Regions from separate parts of the Shewanella morhuae genome, predicted to be linked through region 1. Evidence: predicted binding sites of a transcription regulator. Region 1 holds the regulator's gene; each other region holds the start of a gene.
What was found. The regulator sigma-54, encoded in region 1, starts transcription at its own class of promoters, with help from an activator protein. The targets are predictions, from matches to a motif close to GTTGGCACGNNNNTNGNNT.

Region 1 (3,142 bases):
ATCCTGCCACTTATACTCAAGTCCTAGACGATGGTCGCCCAGCATCTGCAAGTGCGAAAGAGATTAGTTATAACATGGCAAGCCGTACCCTCACCCTCAAAGGATTAGCTTCATTAGATCAAGCGGGTAGCCAAGTCCGAGGGAATTTAATCCGCTACGACATCATTCAGCAAAAATTAATTGCCGAAAGTACTGGTAGTGGTGATGATCGCGTGATTACGATTATTCAGCCTGAAAGTTATCAAGATGATATAAAGCCCGGCACCTCAACCGATAAACCTGTCAAAAAGCAGGGTTCTAAATGACCCAGATCACTCTAAGAGCACAAAATTTAGCGAAAAGTTATAAGAACCGCCAAGTCGTTAAAGATGTCAGTTTGACGGTAAAAACCGGTCAAGTCGTTGGTCTACTCGGCCCAAACGGGGCGGGGAAAACCACCACATTTTACATGGTTGTCGGATTGGTAAAGAGCGATAAAGGCCACATTTTTATCGATGACGATGATTTAACCGCCGATCCGATGCACCTGCGTGCCCGCAAAGGCATTGGTTACTTACCACAAGAAGCCAGTATCTTTCGTAAGCTGAGCGTACATGACAACATTATGGCCGTGCTGCAAACTCGCAAAGAGCTAACAAAAGAACAAAGAGATCAAGAATTAGAACATCTGCTGGAAGAGTTTCATATCACCCACATACGTGACAGCCAAGGTATGTCGTTGTCAGGTGGTGAGCGTCGTCGTGTTGAAATTGCGCGTGCGCTAGCGGCTAATCCTAAGTTTATTTTACTTGATGAGCCTTTCGCTGGGGTTGATCCGATTTCAGTTATCGACATCAAAAAAATCATTGAGCAACTTAAAAGCCGTGGCCTTGGTGTGCTAATTACCGACCACAATGTGCGCGAGACATTAGATGTGTGTGAACATGCCTACATTGTTAGTCACGGAAACCTGATTGCAGAAGGAACACCAGCAGAGATCTTAGACAATCAGCAGGTTAGGGCTGTGTACTTAGGTGAACAATTCAGGCTATAGTTAACCAAAGGGAGTCGATGGCCGTAAATTATACTGGCATACGGCTCGACTAAAGAGGGGAATAAGCGACCCCATCTAATAATAATAACTTAGGGATCTGCGGTAACATGAAAGCGTCACTCCAGCTCAAACTGGGTCAACAGTTAACCATGACGCCACAGTTACAGCAGGCAATTCGTCTGTTGCAACTATCGTCATTAGAACTGCAGCAAGAGATCCAGCAAGCCTTAGATTCTAATCCCCTTCTCGAGCTGGAAGAGGATCAATTCGACGCAACTAAAGACCCTGTAAACCAAGCCTTATCGGATACCGATTTCAGTGAATCTGTTGCTCTGCCACCAGAAAAAGATAACTCCACTGTCGATACCGCAGAATCTTTGACTCAAGAATCCATGCCGGACGATCTCCCCATGGATACGACTTGGGATGAAGTGTTTACCGCCTCACCTAATTCAGGCCCAGGTGGGAGTCGCGAAGACGATATGCCCTTTCAAGGAGAGACCAGCGAAGGTTTATATGAGCATTTAGAATGGCAAAAAAATCTCACCCCCTTTTCGGAAACTGATTTAGCCATTGCTACCGCGATTATCGAAGCGATAAATGACCAAGGTTACCTGACCCAAAGCACTGAAGAAATTCTAGAGGCCATAGGTAATCCAGAGGTTGAACTTGATGAAGTCGAAGCCGTACTTAAGCGTATTCAACATTTTGACCCGATAGGTGTCGCCGCCAGAGATTTAAGCGAGTGCCTATTAATCCAATTATCCCACTTTGCACCCGATACGCCCCATCTAAGTAACGCCCGCATGCTGATTAAAGATCATTTAGATCTCATTGCTGCACGTGACTTTAGACTGTTGATGCGTAAAACTAAGCTCAAAGAAGATGAGTTAAGAGATGGTATAGCACTCATCCAAACCCTTAATCCTCGCCCGGGTTTATTAATTACTCCCAACGAGGACGAATACGTTATACCCGATGTATCAGTGTCGAAGAAAAATGGCCGTTGGGTGGTTGAACTCAATCCTGACAACATGCCAAAAATAAATGTAAATCAACACTATGCAGCTATGGCGCGCAGTTCTGCAAACCAAGCCGACAGCCAATTTATTCGTGGGCACCTGCAAGAGGCAAAGTGGTTTATTAAGAGTTTAGAAAGTCGTAATGATACTTTGCTCAAAGTCGCTAACTGTATCGTCCAATACCAGCAAGGCTTCTTTGAGTATGGTGAAGAAGCAATGAAGCCTATGGTGCTTAATGATATTGCCGAAGCAGTAGAAATGCATGAGTCAACCATTTCGCGGGTAACAACCCAAAAGTACATGCATACTCCAAAAGGGCTTTTTGAACTAAAATACTTCTTCTCTAGCCATGTCAGTACAGATGATGGTGGTGAGTGTTCATCAACGGCAATTAGAGCCTTTATTAAAAAACTGGTTGCAGCAGAAAATCAGAAAAAACCATTAAGTGACAGTAAGATGGCACAACTTCTGGCGGAGCAGGGAATAAATGTAGCACGCAGAACTATTGCGAAATACCGAGAAGCTATGCTTATTCCTCCTTCTAATCAACGTAAGAGCTTATAACCTACAGTGAATATCGGAGGACGTTTCTATGCACATACACCTAGTTGGGCACCACATTGAAATTACCGAATCGTTACGCGCATATGTAGAAGAAAAGTTTTCAAAACTTGAACGCCATTTCGAACAGATCAATAATGTGCACGTTGTGCTCAATGTTGAGAAAATACAACAAATTGCTGAAGCGAGGATAAACCTCATCGGTGGTGAAGTATTTGCCACTGCCGAGCATACTGATATGTATGCAGCTATAGACGCCCTGATAGATAAGCTTGATCGTCAGGTTATTAAACACAAAGAGAAGTTAACAAAACACTAATAATGGAACTTTGTAGCATACTGCGGCCGGAGTGCACTACCTGCGCCACTCCGGGCAGTAAGAAAAAAGTACTGGAACTCATCAGCGACCTAGTTGCTGCCCAGTACCCGACCCTCTCATCTCAAGAGATATTCGAAAGCCTAGTGGCGCGCGAAAAAGTGGGGAGCACAGGTATAGGTAACGGTATCGCCATTCCACATGGTCGAT
Region 2 (3,142 bases), on a different contig from region 1:
TACTCGGTTATCAATGGTTACACCAAATCAAGCATTGTTGCGCCAGTGACCTTCTAAAACATGGATGTTTTAGTAGAGCCTACAGGGACGTATTTACGGCGAGTCACTGGTGTAACAGTGCGAAAGCCTGCGGCAGGCAATTAGGGAATACGATAGCCAAAAGCCATGTTGCCGCTGATTAGCCCCTCGAACCATTACCGAAGCTACTGGGTTACCGAGTGAGTTTACCGAGACACACATTGTCAAACTTTGCTTCGAAAAGACAAATAGGTAAAACGTTACCAACGACTGTCATGAATTGAGGCAGAGAAAGTCTCAGGCGATGAAAAAAATGCCGCTACCAGGGAGTCGCGGCAAAATTGCAATAACTGCAAAGGGTGGGTAGAAGACTGACATCTTGGCTGGGAACCGTTGCAACATCAGTCTCTACGCCGGGAAGTGGGTAAAACCTTTGGGTGTAGGGTGGTAAAGCAGCGCGTTATTTCATGCTTACTGGGCCGTCGATTTTGTTAAATTTCACATCGCCAGAGCCTGCTGCAAGAATCGTTAATCCCTTAGTGTTAAACACATTAATGTCGCCTGAGCCATCGGTGATAGTCACAGCACTTTGCACATTGGCGACTTCGATGTCGCCTGAACCATCATCGATAGTGATATTGCCGCTAACATCAGTCACCTTGATTGCGCCAGAGCCATCTTTAATGGTTAGGTTGCCGTTGTGTTGTCTGACTTCAATATCGCCAGAGCCGTCGTCGATCGTGAGGTTGCCATTGATTTGGCTGACCTCAATATCACCTGAACCATCTTCTATGCTGACATTGTTACCGCCGTTGATGGTGAGTTCGCCTGAACCGTCTTTGACATTGATGTCTGCTGTCATCTTGCTGATCAAAATGGCGCCTGAGCCGTCATCGATATCCAGTGCTAAATTCGCAGGTACTCGCAGTTTTAGATCGATATAGGGCGAGTCATGATTAAAACCGCTTTGCTCAAAATCAGCTTTGAGCTTGGCTTTATTGGCCTTTTTCTCAAGGGTGAGAATGACTTTGCTGTCCTTATTGCTATAGATATCGGCGACGAGTTTAATTTGGGTTAGGCCTTCGACGCCGATAATTTCAAGACTACCAGCGCCCGTCTCGGCAATTAGGCTTTGTAAGTCTTGGCTATCAAGTGTGAGTTCGCGTTGCTGCTGGTCTAAATCGGACATGCCAGCGGCGTTGACATTAATAATGCCGCCAGTAAGCGATACCCCTACGGTAAACAGCAATATAAAAGCGAGGGTGAACATAAATGGACGTAGTGACATGTTAGCTTCCTTGTTTATCTGGCACTCATTTTTCGTGTGAGTGCTGAGTCGTCTTGCGATAGACAAGATATTGCACAGCCCATGCCAATTTTAAGTTTCATTTATAATCAATTGTTTAAGCTGAAAGTGTCCGCGCTTGGTTGTGCGGACATGTCCGCCGAATGAGGGATTTACTCACAGATTAGTGAAATTGCTCATTTATTAAGTTAGCTTGAGCCTCATAGGTCTGGCTGGGCAAACATACAGACAATACAAAAAATACAAAAAACATAAGAAGGGATGCAGATGGATTATTTAACGACGAACAAGACGGCTTGGGATGCGCGCACTCGGGTACATTTAACTTCGGATTTTTACGATGTGGCGGGCTTCCTGCGTGGAAATACTTCATTACGGGAAATAGAGCTGAGCGAGCTGGATGTGGCAGGAAAAAGTTTGCTGCATCTGCAATGCCATTTTGGCTTAGATACCCTGTCGTGGGCGCGCATGGGCGCTAAAGTACTGGGCGTTGATTTGTCTGAGGTGGCGATTGATGAAGCACAAAAGCTGGCGCAGCAGACACAATTGTCCGCCGAGTTTATCTGTAGCGATGTTTACAGTGTGGCGAGCAAGATTGAGCCGCAAGATATTGTGTTTACGTCCTATGGTGCCATTGTGTGGCTGCCGGATTTAACCCTGTGGGCGCAGACGGTTGCTGCTTGTTTAAAGCCCGGCGGACAGTTTTACATGGCCGAGTTTCATCCGGTGCAGCAGTTGTTCGATGGTTACAGCTATTTTAATCGGGGTGAGCCAGACATAGAGCTGGAAGGCACTTATACCGAAAATGCCGGTGATGACCAGCAAACCTTAATGTGTTGGTCACACAGTCTATCTGAAGTGATCAATGCGTTATTGCAGGCGGGCTTAGTGTTGGAGTTCTTCCACGAATTTGATTTCAGCCCGTACAACTGTTTCGAAGGGCTCGAAGCCCAAGCCGATGGTCGTTATGTGTTAACACACCAAGGGCAGAATGTGCCCTTGGTGTATAGCATCAGTGCCCGTAAGCCCGCGTAATCCTAGCCGTTTGTGATGGCGAGGATTAACGACTACGGTAAACCGGATACTTAAGGTATTGGTTATCGTAGTAAGGGCTGCGTTCATAGAACCAGCGCAGGCGCGCTTCGGGATCGGCGGCAAATTCGGCGTTGGTCAGTGCTTTATCGAACTGTGCCTGTAACTTAGGATCCTCTTTTAGCATCTTGGCCGCTAGTGGCTCTACGGCATAATCTTCAATGTATTCAGTGTTGGTGAAGATAGGATTAAAGAAACCCCATTGCAACAGAGAATCTGGCGATTGCGGCTCAAGCAGCAAGATTGCCAGATCGCCCAGCGGTTGCTCTGTGCTGATTTTAACCGTGCCCACGGGCAGAGTGGTGCTGACTTTCGTCAATTCAGACTCGGCTTTAACCGTTTGGCGCCCCTCAAGATCCTGAGTATTAAACACTGGGTTACTGAGCTTATATTGCTGTAATTTAAGCTCTGTCGGTTTAGTCAGGCGCGTCATGCGAATGCCATGTACGTTAAGGCGATCAATCACTTGCGTCCACTGCGCCGGAATATAGTAAGCACTCGGGCGAGTGACTTTAATATCGGGCACAGTTTCAGCCATCACAGGTAAGTTCGGGTACAGCTTAGGTTGACCGTTCCAGCGCACTACCTCTGTGCCACTGATTGGGCTAGTTTCAAGGGCATAATCGATGCCTTTAAAGTCCCAGCCTGTTGCTAATGGCGCCGATTTCCACGTTAGGGTAATGAGCGGCGAGGCGCGGTATTTATCCTCTTGAATTGCACTTTTGA
Region 3 (3,142 bases), 560 kb from region 1:
ACGCCGGCGCTATGGCTAACGGGATTGCTTCGGAAGAGCTGGTTATTGCGCTGGGTCAAGCGGGCATCTTATGCTCCTTTGGCGCAGCTGGGTTAATTCCATCGCGCGTTGAAGCAGCCATTACCCGTATTCAAGCGGCGCTGCCCAATGGCCCTTACGCCTTTAACTTAATTCACAGCCCAAGCGAGCCGGCATTAGAGCGCGGCAGTGTTGAGCTGTTTTTAAAACATAAAGTACGCACGGTCGAAGCCTCAGCATTTTTAGGCTTAACGCCGCAGATCGTCTATTACCGTGCAGCGGGCTTGAGCCGTGATGCGCACGGCGAGATTGTTATTGGTAATAAAGTCATCGCAAAAATCAGCCGCACTGAAGTCGCAACTAAGTTTATGGAGCCGGCGCCTGCCAAAATTCTGCAGCAATTAGTGAGTGACGGTCTTATCAGCCAAGATCAAATGGCGATGGCATTACTTGTGCCTATGGCAGACGACATCACCGCCGAAGCCGACTCAGGCGGTCATACCGACAATCGTCCATTGGTCACGCTATTGCCGACCATTTTGGCGCTTAAAGATGAAATCCAAGCTAAGTATCAATATAAAACGCCCATCCGTGTGGGTGCTGGCGGCGGCGTTGGTACACCCGATGCAGCATTAGCCACCTTCAACATGGGCGCGGCGTTTATCGTCACAGGTTCAATCAACCAAGCTTGCATTGAAGCGGGCGCGAGCGAACACACGCGTAAGTTACTCGCCACTACCGAAATGGCCGATGTCACTATGGCGCCAGCGGCGGATATGTTCGAAATGGGCGTGAAATTACAAGTGGTTAAGCGCGGGACCTTATTCCCGATGCGCGCCAATAAATTATACGAAATCTACACCCGTTACGATTCAATAGAAGCCATCCCTGCGGACGAGCGTAAAAAGCTTGAAGAGCAAGTGTTCCGCGCATCACTCGATGATATTTGGACAGGCACTGTCGCCCACTTTAATGAGCGCGATCCTAAGCAAATCGAGCGTGCGCTGGATAATCCAAAACGCAAAATGGCGCTGATTTTCCGTTGGTATTTAGGTTTATCGAGCCGCTGGTCAAATGTTGGTGAAATCGGCCGCGAGATGGATTACCAAATTTGGGCAGGCCCGGCGCTCGGTGCATTTAACGCGTGGGCTAAAGGCAGTTATTTAGATGACTATAAAGCCCGTAACGCGGTGGATTTAGCCAAACATTTAATGGTGGGCGCGGCGTATCAAGCGCGCATAAACCTATTGCAGTCCCAAGGTGCGAGTATTCCCGTGACACTACAGCGCTGGAAACCGCTGAATCGTTTTTAAGCGCTAGCAGTAAGCGTCTTTAAAGCCGATGCTTATCTGTGTCGGCTTTTTTAATGGGCTGTCTTTTAAAATAAATTGTGCATGATGCACTTTTTGGACATTTTACGACTGAAACTCTTACCGAAGATTAGGTAAAAATTGCCTACTACATCACTACCAGCGCTAATCTGCAGCAACACGTAAATATTAATAATAACTAAAAATCAAAAGCTTAATAGATATTTATAAAGTTGGCACTAAGATAGCAATATAACTATTACCATTAACCAGTAGCCATTAACCTTCAGATGATACCAAAGATCAGATGCAGGATTAATACAAGGGCAAGGAGGTTTATATGTTAGGTTGGACATTGATATTTCTAATTGTTGCACTGATTGCAGGTGTATTTGGATTTACCGGTATTGCGGGCGCCGCAGCGGGGATCGCAAAAATTATTTTCTTTTTGTTTATTGTATTACTGGTGATTTCATTGCTGATCAACGCCTTTAAAGGTAAAGGGCCGCGACTTTAATTTTAATTTTTTAGAAAGGAGATAGATATGAAACCATTTACCCTGATGAGCACCGCAGCACTAACCTTATTCCTCGCTTTAGGTTTATCAGCCTGTAGTGATAACAATGCCGAAAGTGCTGGTGAGAAAATTGATGACGCGATTACCGATACAGGTAATGCCATCGAAGATGCCTGTGAAGATATTAAAGAAGGCGTTAATGCTAAAGATAAAAAGTGCTAATAGCCGTTAAGTTTAGGGTGGCAATGGATAAATCCATTGCCACCCTTTTTGATCCACTTGAACTGCAATAATTTACCTACATAACGGATACCAATAACCTTGGAGGAGACCTATGCTAGCCAACATTCACATTAAGTATTTCTACTTTGCGGGTGCTGTGATATTGGCCAGCTTAGCGATTATAGGTAGCTCCCCCCTACTGACGTTTATATGTGCTTGGATAAGTTTGTCATTATTTTTAGTCGGATCAGCATACTGGTTTAATCTGGCGAACATTTTTAGAAAGCGTCAAGATGGCACAATTCCTTGGTATATTCGCTGGGGTTTTATTCCCTTTTTACTGGGTAGTCATTTCTATAACTACTGGGCCAGAAAATATGATTCTGTGCCATCAATACAAAAAATTGACGAGCAACTTTACCTCGGTAGCAGGTTAGTCCCTGCCGATCTTGCCAACATAAAAGCCAATGGGATCACAGCAATTCTTGATGTTACTGCTGAATTTGATGCGCTGGACTGGTCACAATTTGAAGATCATATCGAGTATTTAAATATTCCCATCCTCGACCATAGTGTGCCAACGAGTGCCCAGATCAATCAAGCGGTTAACTGGTTACATCGCCAAGTTAGAGCTCAAAAAAACGTGCTTATTCATTGTGCTATGGGCCGTGGCCGCTCAGTATTAGTTCTGGCAGCCTATCTGGTTTGCCAAGATAAACACCAAAGTTTCCCAAAGGTTTTGCAACGCATAAAACAAGCTCGAAAAACGGCGGGATTAAATAAATGGCAATTAAGAGCCGTTGAAAAAATGTACCACCAAAAACAAATTAACATTCATAAAGTGGTATGGATTATCGCTAACCCTGTCTCGGGTGGCGGAAAATGGCAAGAATATAACGAACAAATTCAAAGTGAGCTTAAGGCATATTTTGATGTTCATTTAGCGTTAACAACAGAGGATGTTTCAGCCAACACCCTCACCAAACAAGCCCGTGGTGCTGGCGCTGATATTATTATCGCCTGCGGAGGTGATGGCACTGTCACTGAGGTTGCCTCAGAAATTGTCGATACCGAT
Region 4 (3,142 bases), 2.0 Mb from region 1:
CGCTCGCTCTGTCGGCTTCATCGAGTGCTTAACCACATCAGATAAGGATGGCAGGTTATATTTCCCCATCAGAGGAGCTAAACGACTGCGCACCAGATATTGCTTATTCTCACCCAGTACGATGCCGCTATGTTGCTCTAAGAACAATCTAAATTGATTATATTCAGCTTCAGCGAGTGATTTATTTGGCACATTCACATCCTAAATCTTATAGCATGCACAAAAATCAGTGCAAAACTATTATGTTATGAAATCGAGATTATAGCGTAAAGCTTATCGAGGTACTAACCTACACATTTATAAACTTAAATGCTTATTCACCGCAGCTGCGAGCTCGTCGGGGTTAAACTTTGCAATAAAGTCATTCGCACCTACTTTTTGAACCATTGCCTGATTAAATACCCCGCTTAATGAAGTATGCAGTACCACTTTGATATGCTTCAATTTAGGATCATCTCTAATTTCGGCAGTCAAGGTATAGCCATCCATCTCTGGCATCTCAATATCTGAGATAATAAGTGGAATTTCATCAGCAACGTTATCCATCTCTTTCGCGATTTCTTTAAGCTTATTTAATGCTTCTCGACCATCTTTTGCTGTATCAATTTGTAAATTTAATGATTCAAGTGAGCGAATAATTTGTTTACGTGCCACAGCGGAATCGTCAATCACCATAATATGGTAATGCTGATTTCTGTCGAGAGTTAGCTTCTCATTAGCCTCTTCACTGATAGCAGTTTTGACCGGCGAAATTTCATCTAGAATTTTTTCAACATCAAGGATTTCAACTAACTCTCCTTCAATTTCTGTCACCGCAGTTAAATAAGAATTGCGGCCAGCGCCCTGTGGTGGTGGCATCACAGCTTCCCAATTCATATTGATAATGCGCTCAACTGAACTGACTAAAAACCCTTGCACACTACGGTTATATTCCGAAATGATAATAAAACAGTTTTCAGTACTGGTTAATGGCCGACCGCCAGTTGCTGCACTCAAATCAATAACAGAAATCGTTGTACCACGAATATGAGCGACACCTTTTACATATGGGTTCAGTTTAGGCAGAGTGGTCAGTGGTGGGCACTGCAGCACTTCCTTAACTTTAAAAACGTTAATCCCAAAACGCTGACGACCATTTAGCTTAAAAAGCAATAACTCTAAACGGTTTTGACCAACGAGCTGGGTTCGTTGGTTGACTGAATCAAGAATACTCGACATAACTCTGCCTTGTTGTTCTGTTTATGTACGGCCCTATGACTCAGGTGAGTATAGGCATATTAATTGCTTACATCTTATCTATCGATAAACATAGTCGAAACTGAGTCAATCTTCTGACTGTAGTAGAAATAATTATGCCAGTGGCCAGCTTCGATCTTTATAAAAGTATAGGTGTATTCTAGCGTTACACGCTAGTCTCTTCATTATGAAAGTAAATTTAGTCTATTTTTTTTGTATTTTTACCTTTTTAACGCCCGCTTCTGCGAGTGCAGAGCCTGTTGCCCCAACCATATCGGCCATATCAGAATTAGCTAAAGCGCTTATTCTTGAAAAGATATCAGCACCAGCTAATGCTAAGGTCAATATAACACCACAAATAGTTGACGCGAGAATGTTGCCATCGCAATGCTCATCATCTCTTCATATCGAAATGGCGAGCGATAGAGAAATTAGTCGTAATAACACCCTAAAGGTGAGCTGTGACACACCAGACTTAGCCTACCCATGGCAAATATATATCTCAGTCCGTGTCGATATATTATTTCCCGTTGTTGTTTCAACGGAAATCTTAGCGCCCGGAGAGCTCATCTCTAGTAGTCAGGTTGAAATACGCTATATTGAGCAAAATAGTTTAAGAGGGGCTGAATTTGATGACCCTAACAAGTTAGCGGGCGTGCGCGTAAAGCGACGAGTTGCCAAAGATTCTCCTATATTGAGCAATAACTTATGCTTCGTTTGTAAGAACGACTCAATATCTATCCATGTTCGTTCTAACTCTTTCGAACTTAAAACAGCGGGAGAAGCTCTGCAAGATGGAAATAAGGGCGAACGAATAAGAATCAAAAATAGCAGTTCAAACAAAGAACTAGATGCTATAGTCACGGGCATTGGCGAAGTTGAAGTAAGAATGTAAAATAGCCTAAAGCTTTTTTATAAGCTGCCGATACCCAGTTAAGAAATCCCGAATACACACGCTGGAGCTGAAAATGGCCATAGACATTAGCAAACTCAATACTGCAACCACTGCACAAGTTCGAACTGGGGCAACTAAAACCAGCAGCGAACAACAGGCTCAAGTTGCTACAAAATCGACAACACCACAAAAAAGCGATTCAGTGGTCATTACCGCCCAAGCGCAACAGCTTCAAAAAGCACAGTCTAAAATGGCGAGCCTTCCTGAAGTTGACCAAAAGAAAGTCGCTGAAATTAAACAAGCAATTGCAGAAGGTCGTTACAAGATTGATCCTGAAAAATTAGCGGCTAATATTGCAAGTTTTGAAGCCGAACTTAACGACTTAAATAAAGAGTAACTATGACAGCAATAGCTAAACTGGTAGATCAACAACACGCCCATTTGGCTGTACTTAAGCAAATCATACTCAAAGAAAAAGGCGCTTTGGCAGACCAAAACGCCGATTTACTGCTGTCACTTGCTAGTGAGAAATCACAATGCTTGAAAGATCTAAAAGCTAATGATGATATTTTAGCCGCTCACAGTGATAAAGCACTGCTCACTTTGCAAACAGAACTTATCCATAAAATGGATATAATTAAAACGGCATTAATTGAGTGTAAAGAACTTAATGAACAAAATGCCAGCCTAATAGAAATGAATTTGGCCAGTCTAAACCGTTTTGCCCAAGCTTTACAGGCGAGTAGAAATGCAACCAGCCTTACTTATAACGATAAAGGTAAAACCTCAACTATCTCAAGCTTAGGCAATGATTTAAAAGCCTAACAAGCATATCCCCCTTAGCATTTCTTTATCCGACGCTTTGAGTAAAATGTCATGTTGATGTAAAAAAAGCCGCGCAAATTTGCGGCTCGACAGTCCAATTGAAATAACTAAAACAGCTAAAAGTAAGTCACTTCTTTGACTTTTTGCGGTCGACTCTGCTGCTGATAAAGTGCCCAAACCTGAGAG

Region 2: the regulator sigma-54 is predicted to act here: its motif matches at 1,377-1,395, upstream of C9I43_RS16790 (DUF4097 family beta strand repeat-containing protein).
Region 3: the regulator sigma-54 is predicted to act here: its motif matches at 1,561-1,579, upstream of C9I43_RS03655 (DUF1328 domain-containing protein).
Region 4: the regulator sigma-54 is predicted to act here: its motif matches at 1,269-1,287, upstream of flgA (flagellar basal body P-ring formation chaperone FlgA).

What each region holds. Positions count from the first base shown of each region.
Region 1 covers NZ_PYSG01000002.1:151,608-154,749, reverse strand. Annotated here, with positions in the region: gene lptA (lipopolysaccharide transport periplasmic protein LptA) at 1-305, shown strand, start outside; gene lptB (LPS export ABC transporter ATP-binding protein) at 302-1,033, shown strand; gene C9I43_RS01190 (RNA polymerase factor sigma-54) at 1,141-2,619, shown strand; gene hpf (ribosome hibernation promoting factor) at 2,648-2,935, shown strand; gene ptsN (PTS IIA-like nitrogen regulatory protein PtsN) at 2,938-3,142, shown strand, end outside.
Region 2 covers NZ_PYSG01000003.1:484,207-487,348, forward strand. Annotated here, with positions in the region: gene C9I43_RS16790 (DUF4097 family beta strand repeat-containing protein) at 479-1,306, opposite strand; gene C9I43_RS16795 (class I SAM-dependent methyltransferase) at 1,592-2,359, shown strand; gene C9I43_RS16800 (M14 family metallopeptidase) at 2,385-3,142, opposite strand, start outside.
Region 3 covers NZ_PYSG01000002.1:713,215-716,356, reverse strand. Annotated here, with positions in the region: gene pfaD (eicosapentaenoate synthase subunit PfaD) at 1-1,331, shown strand, start outside; gene C9I43_RS03655 (DUF1328 domain-containing protein) at 1,669-1,845, shown strand; gene C9I43_RS03650 (hypothetical protein) at 1,873-2,067, shown strand; gene C9I43_RS03645 (diacylglycerol kinase family protein) at 2,180-3,142, shown strand, end outside.
Region 4 covers NZ_PYSG01000002.1:2,155,828-2,158,969, forward strand. Annotated here, with positions in the region: gene C9I43_RS09875 (CheR family methyltransferase) at 1-198, opposite strand, end outside; gene C9I43_RS09880 (chemotaxis protein CheV) at 298-1,218, opposite strand; gene flgA (flagellar basal body P-ring formation chaperone FlgA) at 1,424-2,131, shown strand; gene flgM (flagellar biosynthesis anti-sigma factor FlgM) at 2,205-2,528, shown strand; gene C9I43_RS09895 (flagella synthesis protein FlgN) at 2,531-2,956, shown strand; gene C9I43_RS09900 (LPP20 family lipoprotein) at 3,073-3,142, opposite strand, start outside.